DNA from 3 places in the Halalkalibacter sp. HAAS-P013 genome. Region 2 is predicted to be linked to each of the others. Evidence: riboswitches for the same ligand, from Rfam matches in the RefSeq annotation. Region 2 holds a riboswitch; each other region holds the start of a gene.

Region 1 (4,290 bases), on a different contig from region 2:
TTCCTTTGCCAGCTCATTACTTGCACTAATCGTCAGATAGGCAATACTTTCATATAAGTTATCTGCGTATTCAACCGCTTCGTCGGATTCCCATTTGATCCCTTTAAGAGCTAGTAAGTGATGCCAGCCAAATGTACCTAACCCAATAGAACGATACTTTTGATTGGTTATTTGGGCTTGCGGAACTGGAATATTATTTAAATCAATGACATTATCGAGCATTCGCACTTGAATTGGGATTAGCCTTTCAAGGACGTCTTCAGTTACTGCTTTTGCTAGATTAATAGATGATAAATTACATACAACAAAATCCCCAGGTTCTTTGACGACAATAATCTTGCCATCCTCTGTTTTTTCCTCGACCACTGTTGTTGCTTTCATGTTTTGGGTGATCTCTGTACACAGATTACTACAATAAACCATACCTTGATGGCGGTTGGAGTTCGTCCGATTCACAGTATCTCTATAGAACATATATGGCGTACCTGTCTCAAGCTGACTCTTCAAGATTTCTTTGAAAATATCAATGGCTGGAACAACTTCCCACAAGAATCCTTTCTCACCTAGTAATCCGTTGTTTGCCGCTTCCATACACTCTTTGTACTTATCTCGAAAACTTCCTTTTCCTCTTTCTTCATCATAATAATCTTCTAAACTAAAACCTAATGTTTGGCGTATCGTATGAGGATCGAATAAATACCACTCTTGTCTGGCTTCAACTTTTTCCATAAATAAATCTGGCAAGCAGACACCTGTAAACAAATCATGGGTACGCTGCCTCTCATCGCCATTATTTAATTTGACAGCCAAGAAATGAAAAATGTCGCGGTGCCATATATCTAAATAAACACTGATTGCCCCCTGTCTTTGACCTAACTGGTCGACACTTACCGCAGTGTTATTTAGTTGTTTCATCCATGGGATAACACCGGATGATACTCCTTTAAAGCCTCTAATATCACTTCCGCGACTTCGTAGTTTTCCTAAGTAGGCACCAATCCCCCCACCGCTCTTACTCAGTGTTGCAATATCGGTGTTACTGTCATAAATTCCTCTGAGACTATCATCTACAGTATCAATAAAACAGCTCGATAATTGACCATAGCTTTTCCCAGCATTTGATAGAGTCGGAGTTGCCACCGTCATATATAAATTAGAAATGGCCCAGTAAGCTTCTTTTATTAGAACTAATCGTTTTTCCTTCGGTTCTTTAACCATTAACGTAGCTGCAATGATCATAAAACGCTCCTGAGGAAGTTCGTACAGTTCTCCACTATGCGATCTAGCTAAATAACGATCTGCTAATGTTAATAAGCCAATGTATGTAAACAGCGAATCGCGCTCAGGGACAATCTCTTGTTCAAGTTCTTCTAATTCTTCTTTCGAATACTCCTGCAAGATCTGATCTGAATATATCCCCATCCTCGTTAACTTTTGGACTAGTTGATAAAAAGATCCATACCTCAAGCTAGCATCATAGCTTCTTGAATGAGCTGCTCTTTTGTATAGTTGCTTTAAAAGGACATTCGCTGCGACAAACGTCCAATCTGGCTCTTCCATCGAAATCCTCTCTACTGAAGATAAAACTTGCAAATGACTAAGCTGGTCTTCTGACATGTCTTCTTTAGCGAAGATAGATTGTTCAATCTTATCCTTATAAGCCGTAAAATCGAGCGTTGGAAATAAACTTATTAATTCGCCAATCTGAGATGATGCATAATCAAATAACGTTGTCGTTGTCGTACTCTTCATTAGTCTTCCTCCTTAATGATAATAAAAAACGCCCTTTCTCGAGAGTTGAGAAAGAGCGTAAAACGGCGTAAAGAGTAAGACTTATCTGACCAAAATACACTTTGGTCTTCTTTGCCGTCTCACTTCTTACACCCCGAAGATAGCTGACTTTAAAATGACGGCAGGTCTCCTGACTCGTGCTTCACCCTACTTTGAGCCTTCCCATGCAAGTTAGCTAAATCTAACCAAAAGCACAGTGGGTACCTCATTTCGTCGACACTTACAGTTGCGGGGGCAGTTCTGGCTTTCTACCAGATTCCCTATTAAGTCTATTTGACACCGTTCATTTTTCGCAATCAATATATAGTTGTAAGAACACATCATTAATACGATATATTGTATATACTAAAGGAATATTCATCCTGTTGCAAGGAAAAAGATCCGTTTAATCTTCCTAAATAATAAACTAGGTTCATCCCTCAAATCTATTACATGCGGGATGAACCTAGTAATTTAACATAATACATTACTCTAACCAGCTATTTTCCTTTTATGTGTTCTTTCTTTTTCAGGCTCCTTACTTTGCCCTTTAAGTTCTTGATTTAATTCTTTAACCAGTCCGTAACACATTGCAAGAACAATGAACGATAATGGAAGAGCACTAACAATGATTGCTGTTTGTAGACCAGCTAATCCACCTGATGCCATTAATACAGCCGTTGATGCAACTAATATTAATCCCCACGTGACCTTCACTCGGTTTGATGGGTTTAACTTTCCTCCCGTTGTCTGCATTCCTAGTACAAAGGTTGCCGAATCTGCTGATGTAACAAAGAACGTTGTAATTAAAGCAACCGTTAAGATCGACAAGATAATCCCAAGTGGCAGCTGCTGATAAACAAAGAAAAGGGCTGTTTCAAGTGGTTGCCCTGAGACGTTTAATCCTTGTGTGACCTCAAGAAAAATTCCTGTACCACCGAAAACCGTAAACCAGATCGCGCATACTACTGAAGGAACAAGAAGAACAGCTACCGTAAATTCACGAATCGTTCTCCCTTTAGACACTCGAGCTATGAACATTCCAACAAATGGAGTCCATGAAACCCACCAGGCCCAGTAAAAGACCGTCCACCCTTGTGTCCATGCTGCCTCGTCAGCATCAAAAGGTGCTAAACGCAAGCCCATTGGAATGAGATTTTGTAAGTAACTTCCTAAACTCGTTGTAAACATATTAAGCAAAAATAACGTCGGACCGAGAATTAACATGGCAAAAAACAATACCGTTGCAATTGACATGTTTGCAAGACTTAAATACTTAATCCCTCTAGATATACCTGTATTCGCTGAAATGATGAAAAGAACAGTTATGATACCCATGATAATCATTTGTACCATAAAATTATTTGGAATCCCCACCAAATATTCTAGACCTGCATTTATTTGCTGTGACCCTAACCCAAGTGACGCTGCTACCCCAAACAAAGTTGCAAATACAGCAACAACATCAATCGTTTGTCCAATCGGACCTTTCACCTTTTCACCAAGTACAGGATAAAGTGTCGCACTCATTAAACCTGGCGCGTCTTTTCTGAATCTTTGATATGCAAGTGCTAATGCGACAATCGCATAAATGGCCCAAGCATGTAATCCCCAATGAAGCCATGTATAACGCATTCCAACAATTGCTGACTGTTCCGTACTTCCTTCTCCTGTAGGTGGCGAATAAAAGTGTGCAATTGGCTCAGATACGCCATAAAATAGAAGACCAATACCCATCCCAGCTGAAAACAACATTGCAAACCAAGCTGGACGACTATATTCAGGCTCTGAATCTGGTTTTCCAAGTTTGATTTTCCCGTATTTACTAAAGATCATGAATATTGCAAACAACAGAAAGAATGTAGCAACTAATTGATAAAACCAACCAAATGACTCAAGAACAAAGCTTTGCGCTACGGTCATTGCTGCCCCTAGTTGATTCGGGATCAAAACTCCAATTAATACAAAAATGACCGCAATCCCTACTGACACCTTAAAAATCGACCTATCACTTTCACCTTTATCAGAAATAATAAACACTTCCTTTTTCTAATTTACATTCATTGCAGAAACACTTACCAATAAATACTTATTTATTAAATCATAAAATCGAAAAAAAATTAAAAATGATATGAACGCATATTGAGCAATCTGCCCTGATCTTATAAGCTGATTGTACTTCAGCATAATAATTGTTTAAAATTACGAGAAAAAAAGGCGATATTCTATCGTTTTCTACGACACGTTGCCGAATTTTGACTATTTTTCAATAAAAAATGCCCCACCCATTCTCTTTAGATGCGCGGAACATTTTGAAAGAAATTACTTTTTCTCGATTACAACGGCTGTACCATATGCAATAATCTCCGCTGCATTTGTCATAACGGTTGAAGTTTGCATTCTCATCCCAATGATTGCATTGCCGCCTTTCTCTTCTGCTTCTTTCACCATTCGATGTACCGCCAACTTACGTGCTTCCGTCATCATTTCGTTGTAGCCTTTAATCTCTCCTCCGACAAT
Region 2 (4,290 bases):
TGAACGAACTAAAGGAACAGTGCTAGGTGTGGAAAAAAATGGGGACCTAGTTAAAAAGGTTTCGAAAAAATTATAGAAGAAAACAAATCATCATTTGTTGCAGTTATTTACTGTCAAAGGATTTGACAAGATGATGATTATGCTTGAAATTATTGAGAACTTAAAATTTTTTTCATTGCTAGTTATTTCGCTAATTTAAAAAAGAGGGGGTGTCTCAAAAGGTCAAAAACAGACCTTTTGAGACACCCCCCATCAAGTAATACGATATTTTATGCTTCTACATATTGAGGAAGCGGATCGTGAAGCTTAGTCCAATCGGAAGCCATCTCAACATCTGTTAATAAACAATGATCAAGGGAATCGCGAATTTCTTCATGGTTCATATCAATACCAATTAGGACTAGTTCGGTCATTCTATCCCCGAATTTTGGATCCCATTTTTCTTGCAGCTCAGGTTCTTCAAGGAGGGCTTGCTCTCTCTCTTCTTCAGGATAAGCTGCCACCCACTCTCCAGCACCTTGAATGGTAACTAAAGATCCTGACTGTGATATCAATCCAGCCATGGAGTTACGTGAAGCAACCCAAATGAACCCTTTTGCACGAACAATATCAACAGGCCAATTTTCCAGCCAGTTCATTAAGCGCTCTGGATGGAATGGTTTTCTACTTCGATAAACGAATGAGGAGACACCATACTCCTCTGTTTCTGGTGTATGTTCTTCATTTAATTCCTTAATCCATCCAGCAGATTGACTCACTGTATCAAAGTCAAATTTACCTGTATTTAAAATAGAAGATAATTCTACCTTAGAGTATGAAGTTGGAATAATATCAGCATCTGCATTTAATTTCCGCAAGAGCCCTAGTAACTCATTTTTATCTACTTCTTTTAACATTTCAACTTTATTAAGAATGATTACATCGGCAAACTCAATCTGATCAACTAGAAGGTCTGAAATTTCGCGAGTGTCATTTTCATCTGTCCCTTCTTTACGGTCAAGCAGCGATTCACCTGATGCATAATCATCCCAAAAGCGGTTCGCATCTACAACCGTCACCATTGTATCAAGCTCGCATTTTTTCGTTAAATCAATCCCTAGTTCTTCATCAATGTACGTAAATGTTTGAGCAACAGGGACAGGCTCACTAATTCCAGAAGATTCGATAACGATATAATCTATATCGCCCGCGTCAACAATTCGTTCTACCTCTTGCATAAGGTCTTCGCGTAGAGTACAGCAAATACAGCCGTTTTGAAGTTCTACTAGTTTTTCTTCTGTTCTGGAAAACCCATTATTTTTCACAAGCTTAGCATCAATATTCACTTCGCTCATGTCATTGACAATAACAGCAACTTTTAGCCCTTCGCGATTGGTTAGGATGTGGTTTAATAGTGTGGTTTTTCCCGAACCTAAATATCCACTTAATACAGTAACTGGAACCTTTTTCATTATATAAATTCTCCTTTTAAACATTTATTGTTAGTTATGGTTAAACAGATTAATTATTTGGATTAAATAGTAATTATTACGATTTGTATTTTATCGTTCTTTTGTTGCTTTGTAAATAGAAGACTTAATTTTTGTCGAATAATTTTTGTGTTAGTTTTTTAGGATTAAAGTATTTGCATTTGTTTGTTATTAAGAGACATCTATGCGTTTGTGTGTAAAATAAAATAACAAAGTTTATTAGGATTAAACTAGTTTGAAAGACAGAATTTTAAAAATCGTAAAAGAATATACTTGCTAAAAATTATAAGAAGTAGTTTAATAGACAATAAATACGAAAAGTTTACAATTTACTTTAAAAAAACAAAGGTGTATAACTACTAGTTATGCTTAAAAGGGAAGAACGGTGTAAATCCGTCACGGTCCCGCCACTGTAATGGGGAATTTCATTGTATAGAGTCACTGAATCAATCGGGAAGGCGCAATGAAATGAAGAACCTAAGTCAGGATACCTGCCTTTGTTTGAAGTGGCTTCAATACCTACGGGTCATGGGTAGAGAAGTGTGGAATAGATGCTACTTATTTTGTATGCTATTTTTTTCTGCACCTCTATTGATTATTGATAGAGGTGCATTTTTATTTGTTTAAAAGGAGGACTTAACTAGATTCATATTAAAATTCAACTGTAAACAAAGGTGTATAACTACTAGTTATGCTTAAAAGGGAAGAACGGTGTAAATCCGTCACGGTCCCGCCACTGTAATGGGGAGTTTCATTGTATAAAGTCACTGAGTGAATCGGGAAGACGCAATGAAATAATGAACCTAAGTCAGGAGACCTGCCTTTGTTTCGAATGGCTTCAATACCTACGGGTTATAGGTAGAGAAGTGTAGAATAAAGGCTACTTATTATGTATGTCATTTATCTCTGCACCTCTATCTATTGGTAGGGGTGCATTTTTAATTTTCTTAAAATGACTGTAGGAGGAATCGATTAATGACTACTTGGAATTTAACGGGTACAAAAAAGCATGTTTTGATTTGCAATGGATCTAGCTGCATGAGAAAGGAAGGGGAAGAAATTACTTTAGCCATTCGTGATGAGATAAAGAATCTGGAATTAGATCAACAAATTCATACATCGCGGACTCGGTGCAATGGTCGCTGTAAGGATGCGTGTGTGGTCATTGTTTACCCTGATGGAAACTGGTACTCCGCTAAGTCAACGGATATCGGGCGTTCGATTATAAGAAATCATCTTGACCCAGCAGTTGATCTAGAAGACTCGTTAATCTATGGCTTTGAAAATGATGAAATGATACGAGCGAATACATCAGCAAGAATTAAGGGCGTTTCTAAAGTGGAAAAAACAAACGTATAGGTTATTCTTGTCAACGAGTTTCTAAGGGGACTTTATCAAGGAGGTATGTAAAAATGCTTGGAAAATTACTTGTCATTGGTTTTGGACCTGGAAGTTTTGAACATATGACGAAAAGAGCACAAGAGGCGATCCAAGAGAGCGATTGTATTATTGGTTATAAAACGTATGTTGAATTAATTCAGCAACTATTAACAGATCAAGAGATCATTAGTACAGGAATGTCAGAAGAAGTAAGTCGAGCTCAAGCAGCGGTTCGACTTGCTGAAGAAGGAAAAAAGGTTGCAGTCATTTCAAGTGGGGATGCAGGAGTATATGGTATGGCTGGACTTGTTTATGAAGTATTAATAGAAAAAGGTTGGACGGAAGATTCGGGAGTCGGTGTGGAGGTTATTCCAGGTATATCAGCAATTAATTCATGTGCTTCACTACTTGGGGCACCTGTTATGCATGATGCCTGTACGATAAGTTTAAGTGATCACTTAACCCCATGGGAGCTGATTGAGAAGCGAATTGAAGCAGCTGCGCAGGCTGATTTTGTAATTAGTTTATATAATCCAAAAAGTGGTCGAAGGACGAGGCAGATTGTGGAGGCTCAAAGAATAATGCTTGAATATCGATCACCGAAAACTCCAGTTGGTCTTGTGAAAAGTGCTTATCGTGATAGAGAAGATATTGTTATTACGAACCTTGAAAATATGTTGAACTACGATATCGGAATGCTTACAACAGTTGTTATTGGAAATTCCTCCACTTTTCTTTATGACAACAAAATGATTACACCAAGGGGATATCAACGAAAGTATACGTTGAATACAACGGAACAACGGCTGAGGCCACATGAGCGTTTACGACATGAAAATGAACCTTGGGCACTGCACCAAGGCAAAAACGATATGGAAATTGCGAAGGTGGAAGCAAGTGCTACTGCAGAGGAAGAAGTTATTCCTAAGGCTTCCTCATTAGAACTTGCTTTAGAGGCTCTTAGTATTGTGAAAGATGGGCCTACTGAAATAAAAGGAACGAAGACTGTAGATAATCCTGTTGTTTCTATTTTTGAATTAGCAGTGAGTCCGGGTGTTGTGAATAAGCAATTTACCGCAAAACAAATGTTGACTCTTGCGGAAGTGGTTGGAGATGGAACGATGGAGTATACGACGCACCATCAAATTCACCTTCGAATTCCAACAACTAGTCCAGAAAACATTACTGAAAAGTTAAAAAGCTCTGGATTTATTCTTGAACCTCTTGGTGATGTCTCACAGGTAAAAGCATGTGATTTTTGTGAAGGCGAGAAAAAAGATTCCATTCCTTATGCAGAAGAGTTGCATCAAAAGTTAAGTGGTCTTGAACTACCGAAAGAGTTAAAAGTTGGATTTAATGGTTGCGGAATGGCTTGTTATGGTGCGGTAAAGGAAGATATTGGTATTGTGTTTCGGAAAGGGAAATTTGATTTGTTTTTAGG
Region 3 (4,290 bases), on a different contig from region 2:
TTGGTGGTTTGACGCAGCGTGATCCATATGATTGCACCCAGCCATTTTTAGAAAAGGCAAATCCATTTAACTTCTCACCAAAAAATTCAACCATATCATTTCGTTCAAATTCTCCATGTACGAGTACATCAATATCTAACTCTTCTTGAATGCGAATCCATCTTTCAATCATGGACTTGATATTTGCCTCGTATGTATCATTTGATAGTTCGCCTTTTCGCCATTTAAATCGAGCTTTCCTGATCTCCTTAGTTTGAGGAAAGCTACCAATTGTTGTTGTTGGAAGAAGAGGTAAATTCCATTTTTGGTTTTGTAATTGATATCTCTCCTGAAATTTCTTCGTTCGTTTTGTAAGAAGCCCGACAGTTTCCTTTCTCACACGCCAATTTGATTGGTTTAGCTTTTCAAACGTCTGTTGGTGACGGTTCAATAACGATTGTGATGACTGAATTGGGTCGTTTGTTACATCTCTTAGTAACCGTAACTCATCAAGCTTTTCGTCGCCAAAAGCTAAGGCATCTTTAACAATAGGATCTAGCTCTGTTTCATGCTTCAAACAAACAGGAACGTGCAGCAAGCTAGAAGATGGTTGAAGGATTTGATTTTTAAACGGAACAAGCTTGTTTAGCCTAGCTAAAAATTGATGGCTTTCAAGCAGGTTGCTTCTCCAAATATTCCTTCCATCAATGATCCCTACCCCTAGAATCTTGTCTTCAGGATAGCCGAATCGCTCAATAGCATCAACGTTTTCATTGAAGCCATATACAAAATCGAGCCCAATTCCTTTAACAGGAATTTGTACTAATTTTTCATAGTGAGAAACGGACTCAAAATACGTTTGCAAAATGATATCCACATTTGGTACGTTTGTTGCAATTTCACGGTAAAGGCTAGAGAATATCTCCATTTCCTCGTTTGTTATATCCATTACAAGATATGGTTCATCCACTTGTACGAGTTTCGCTCCTGCATCAGCAAGTTCAGATAACAATTGTGTATATACTGGAACAAAGCTGTTTAAGATGCTAGCAAACTCTTCTTCTTTATAGCCCTTTGCTAGTTTTAAGAAAGTAAAAGGTCCAAGAATAACGGGTTTACCAATTATATTTAATTCTTTTTTCGCTTCTAAGAATGCCTGAAGCGGTTTGTTTTCAACTAATTCAGGTTCTTTATCTTCTATTTCTGGAACGATGTAATGATAGTTAGTGTCAAACCACTTCGTCATTTCGCATGCATGTGCCCTTTGGTTACCACGGGCCATGGCAAAGTAAGTGGATAAAGAAACCGGGCCAGACGTATGGGCATAACGTTTCGGCACTAATCCAAACATAGAAGCCGTATCAAGTACGTGATCATAGTAAGAGAAATCACCGACAGGAATGTAATCAATACCTTTGTTTATTTGCTTTTGAAGGTGATGCAGGCGGTACTTTTTCATTTGTGTCAAAAATGTTTCCTCATTGAGAGTAGAAGCCCAAAATGCTTCTAATGTTTTTTTCCATTCGCGGTTCTCGCCTATGCGAGGATAACCTAAATTGCTGCTTTTTACTGTTGTCATGAATAGCCTCCTAAATAGTTTTAAAAACGACAAAAATGGATACCTTTACCGAAAATAGGGTAACGATATCCATAGAAAATCAATGATATATTGTTAACACCTCCCTATCTCCCGTAGGTAAAGCAGTGTTGTTAAAATAGGCAGGTCTCCTGGCTCTAGAATCAACGTCATCATGGTCTTCCCAGCATTGGCCAGTGACAATTCATGATAACTCCTCTAATACAGTGGCGGGACCGCTCCGGATTTTCACCGGATTCCCTTTTAAACCTTGAATCAACATTCAAAGTACCTATTTTCAACATATGAAATTGTTTTAAACTTTAGCTTAATAGGTGGTTGATTGTCAACAGTTATTTTTTTTACATTTGAAAATCTAGCGTTTTAAGTGGAAACAAAAGAATAAAAACAATAAATCATGTATACTAAAATGAACGGAGAGTCTCAGGTAATACTAATATCTAGGGTAGAGTGTACATATTTTTTAACAAGCGATTTTATAATAGATATTATTGTATTGAGATAATAAATAAGATGAAGGAGGATGTTAGATGAAATTATATACACGTACAGGAGATGAGGGAAAGACGAGTGTCATAGGGGGAAGGCTTGATAAGGATGATACTCGAGTTATTGCATATGGAACTACAGACGAATTGAATTCATTTATCGGTCAGGCTCTGGCACAATTAGATGAAGATCAGTTTCCTGATATAAAAATGGAATTAATAAAAATTCAACATGAATTGTTTGATTGTGGTGGCGACTTAGCAATGATGAGAGCAACAAAAGAATACCCTTACAAAGCCAAACAAGAAATGATAGATTTCTTGGAAAAGCGTATTGACGCTTATATTGAAGAGGCTCCTGAATTAGAAAGATTTATTTTACCTGGTGGTGCAGATGCCGCGGCTACTCTTCACGTGTGTCGAACGGTTACAAGGAGAGCAGAACGTTATGTGACAAGGCTTCAACGTGGGTCAGAGGTGAACCCGATTGTGTTAAAATATTTAAACCGATTGTCTGATTATTTCTTTGCTATTGCCCGAGTCGTCAACGCTAGGCTTGGGGTCAAGGATGTAGAATATGAAAGAAGTGCAATTGTTTTTAAAGGAGGAAAACGAAAGAAAGAGCAGTAAAATGAAGCCATACTATTAGAGAGGCCACTGAAAAAGGTACGGTTTTCACTTTTTTAGTGTCTTCCTATTTTTTAGTATGGTTTGTTCTCGATTTATAACAAAAATTGTGTATTTGCCTGGAATGAATCATATTTCTTCTCATATATTGGTAAATGTGTTTGAACAATTAGAGGGGGATATGGGATGAAAAAAAGTTGGCTTGTTGTTCTTTTATTATTAGCTGGGTGTAGTAATGATGTTTCGGCTGAAGGACCTAAACCTGTTGCTGCTCATTCTACCTATTTTCAGTCAGAATTGAGCTTTAAACAACCTGTATATTGGAAACTTAATTTAATTGATGAATGGAATGACGAACAACATGATGTCGTTCTAAATGACTATGGGTATATGTCTAGTCATTCGCTTGATGAAGAAGCTTTACAACAATTAGCTAGAGAGTTAGCTATGCAAATAGACACGGCGATGGAAAATCCACGCATCCTTGCAAATGGGGAATTTACTCCTGGGAAGGAACGGGTGATTTTGTCTGAGCAGGAGCTTGTTGAACAATTACAAGAGTTAAAAGCAGGAACAAGAGATCTGGTGATGCCGATTTCTGTCACTGCACCTTCTGTTTCAGAAGAAGATCTAGTTGGAATTGATCAACGAACGATAGGTGAATTTAAAACGCATTTTAACCCAGCCATTTCAGGCAGGTCAAAAAACGTGAAATTATCGGCAGAGGCTATTTCAGGGATTGTATTAGGTCCAGGTGACTCGTTTTCATTTAACCAAACAGTTGGAGAGCGGACGAGAGAGCGTGGGTATCAAGAAGCGAAAGAAATTGTGAATAAAGAGTTTGTTATCGGTATTGGTGGTGGGATTTGTCAAACATCCTCTACATTGTTTAATGCTGTAGATAAAGCTGGTTTAGAAATGGTAGAGCGATACACACATTCACGAGAAATTGGTTATGTAGCACCAGGTAGAGACGCAACGGTTTCTTGGGGAGGACCAGATTTTAGGTTTACAAACCCTCATCCTTACCCTGTACTAATAAAATCAGAAGTCAGTTTAGAGCGAGGAGAGGTCCTTGTGTCTGTCCATACACATTGAGAATGTAAGCTTGCAGATGCTTATGTTCTTTTTTTTGTGGGAAGAGAAGATGAGCTTAATTGAGTTTGTTACTAGAATGTTACCTTGCAACCGCATAATTGCCTCGATTCCATTTCATACTAACAGCGACAATGTATAGGGGAATCCGGAAAGGGTGATAGAAGTGCTTGGAAGATGGCTGTTGAAACAAATTCAAGATAAACGAAAAGAAACACTTCAAGATGCGTTACAGTTGTTTCAACAATCAAGTGATTTTGTCATGCATGATTTATTGATCGCCTCCAAAGGGTTTCATATTGCCTATTTTCAAACACTAATTGATACGGATCGTCTCAATAAGGACATCCTTCCATTTATCACGGAGTCAGAAAGTCAAACATTAGAGGAAATAGTAAGGGACATTCCCATTCAAGCTAAGGAAATCACTAAATCACCAAATGATTTACGTAAGAAGGTTATGCAAGGTTTTATTGTCATTTTTGAAGGGGGAAATCCTTCAAA

Evidence for each region. A riboswitch is a leader RNA that binds a small molecule or an ion and turns the genes downstream of it on or off. The one in region 2 is predicted to bind cobalamin.
Region 1: linked by a shared signal. The riboswitch ahead of AC1FXP_RS15675 (ribonucleoside-diphosphate reductase subunit alpha) and the one ahead of AC1FXP_RS08050 ((2Fe-2S) ferredoxin domain-containing protein) in region 2 are both predicted to bind cobalamin.
Region 3: linked by a shared signal. The riboswitch ahead of metE (5-methyltetrahydropteroyltriglutamate--homocysteine S-methyltransferase) and the one ahead of AC1FXP_RS08050 ((2Fe-2S) ferredoxin domain-containing protein) in region 2 are both predicted to bind cobalamin.

The regions. Positions count from the first base shown of each region.
Region 1 covers NZ_JBWQTU010000011.1:213,859-218,148, forward strand. The annotation lists gene AC1FXP_RS15675 (ribonucleoside-diphosphate reductase subunit alpha) at 1-1,752, opposite strand, end outside; cobalamin riboswitch at 1,895-2,091, opposite strand; gene AC1FXP_RS15680 (glycine betaine uptake BCCT transporter) at 2,263-3,771, opposite strand; gene AC1FXP_RS15685 (YbjQ family protein) at 4,093-4,290, opposite strand, start outside.
Region 2 covers NZ_JBWQTU010000004.1:182,285-186,574, forward strand. The annotation lists gene AC1FXP_RS08040 ((2Fe-2S) ferredoxin domain-containing protein) at 1-76, shown strand, start outside; gene AC1FXP_RS08045 (GTP-binding protein) at 270-1,451, opposite strand; cobalamin riboswitch at 1,799-1,982, shown strand; cobalamin riboswitch at 2,125-2,308, shown strand; gene AC1FXP_RS08050 ((2Fe-2S) ferredoxin domain-containing protein) at 2,445-2,828, shown strand; gene cobJ (precorrin-3B C(17)-methyltransferase) at 2,882-4,290, shown strand, end outside.
Region 3 covers NZ_JBWQTU010000001.1:539,297-543,586, reverse strand. The annotation lists gene metE (5-methyltetrahydropteroyltriglutamate--homocysteine S-methyltransferase) at 1-1,558, opposite strand, end outside; cobalamin riboswitch at 1,681-1,867, opposite strand; gene AC1FXP_RS02850 (cob(I)yrinic acid a,c-diamide adenosyltransferase) at 2,107-2,694, shown strand; gene AC1FXP_RS02845 (VanW family protein) at 2,878-3,789, shown strand; gene AC1FXP_RS02840 (spore germination protein) at 3,944-4,290, shown strand, end outside.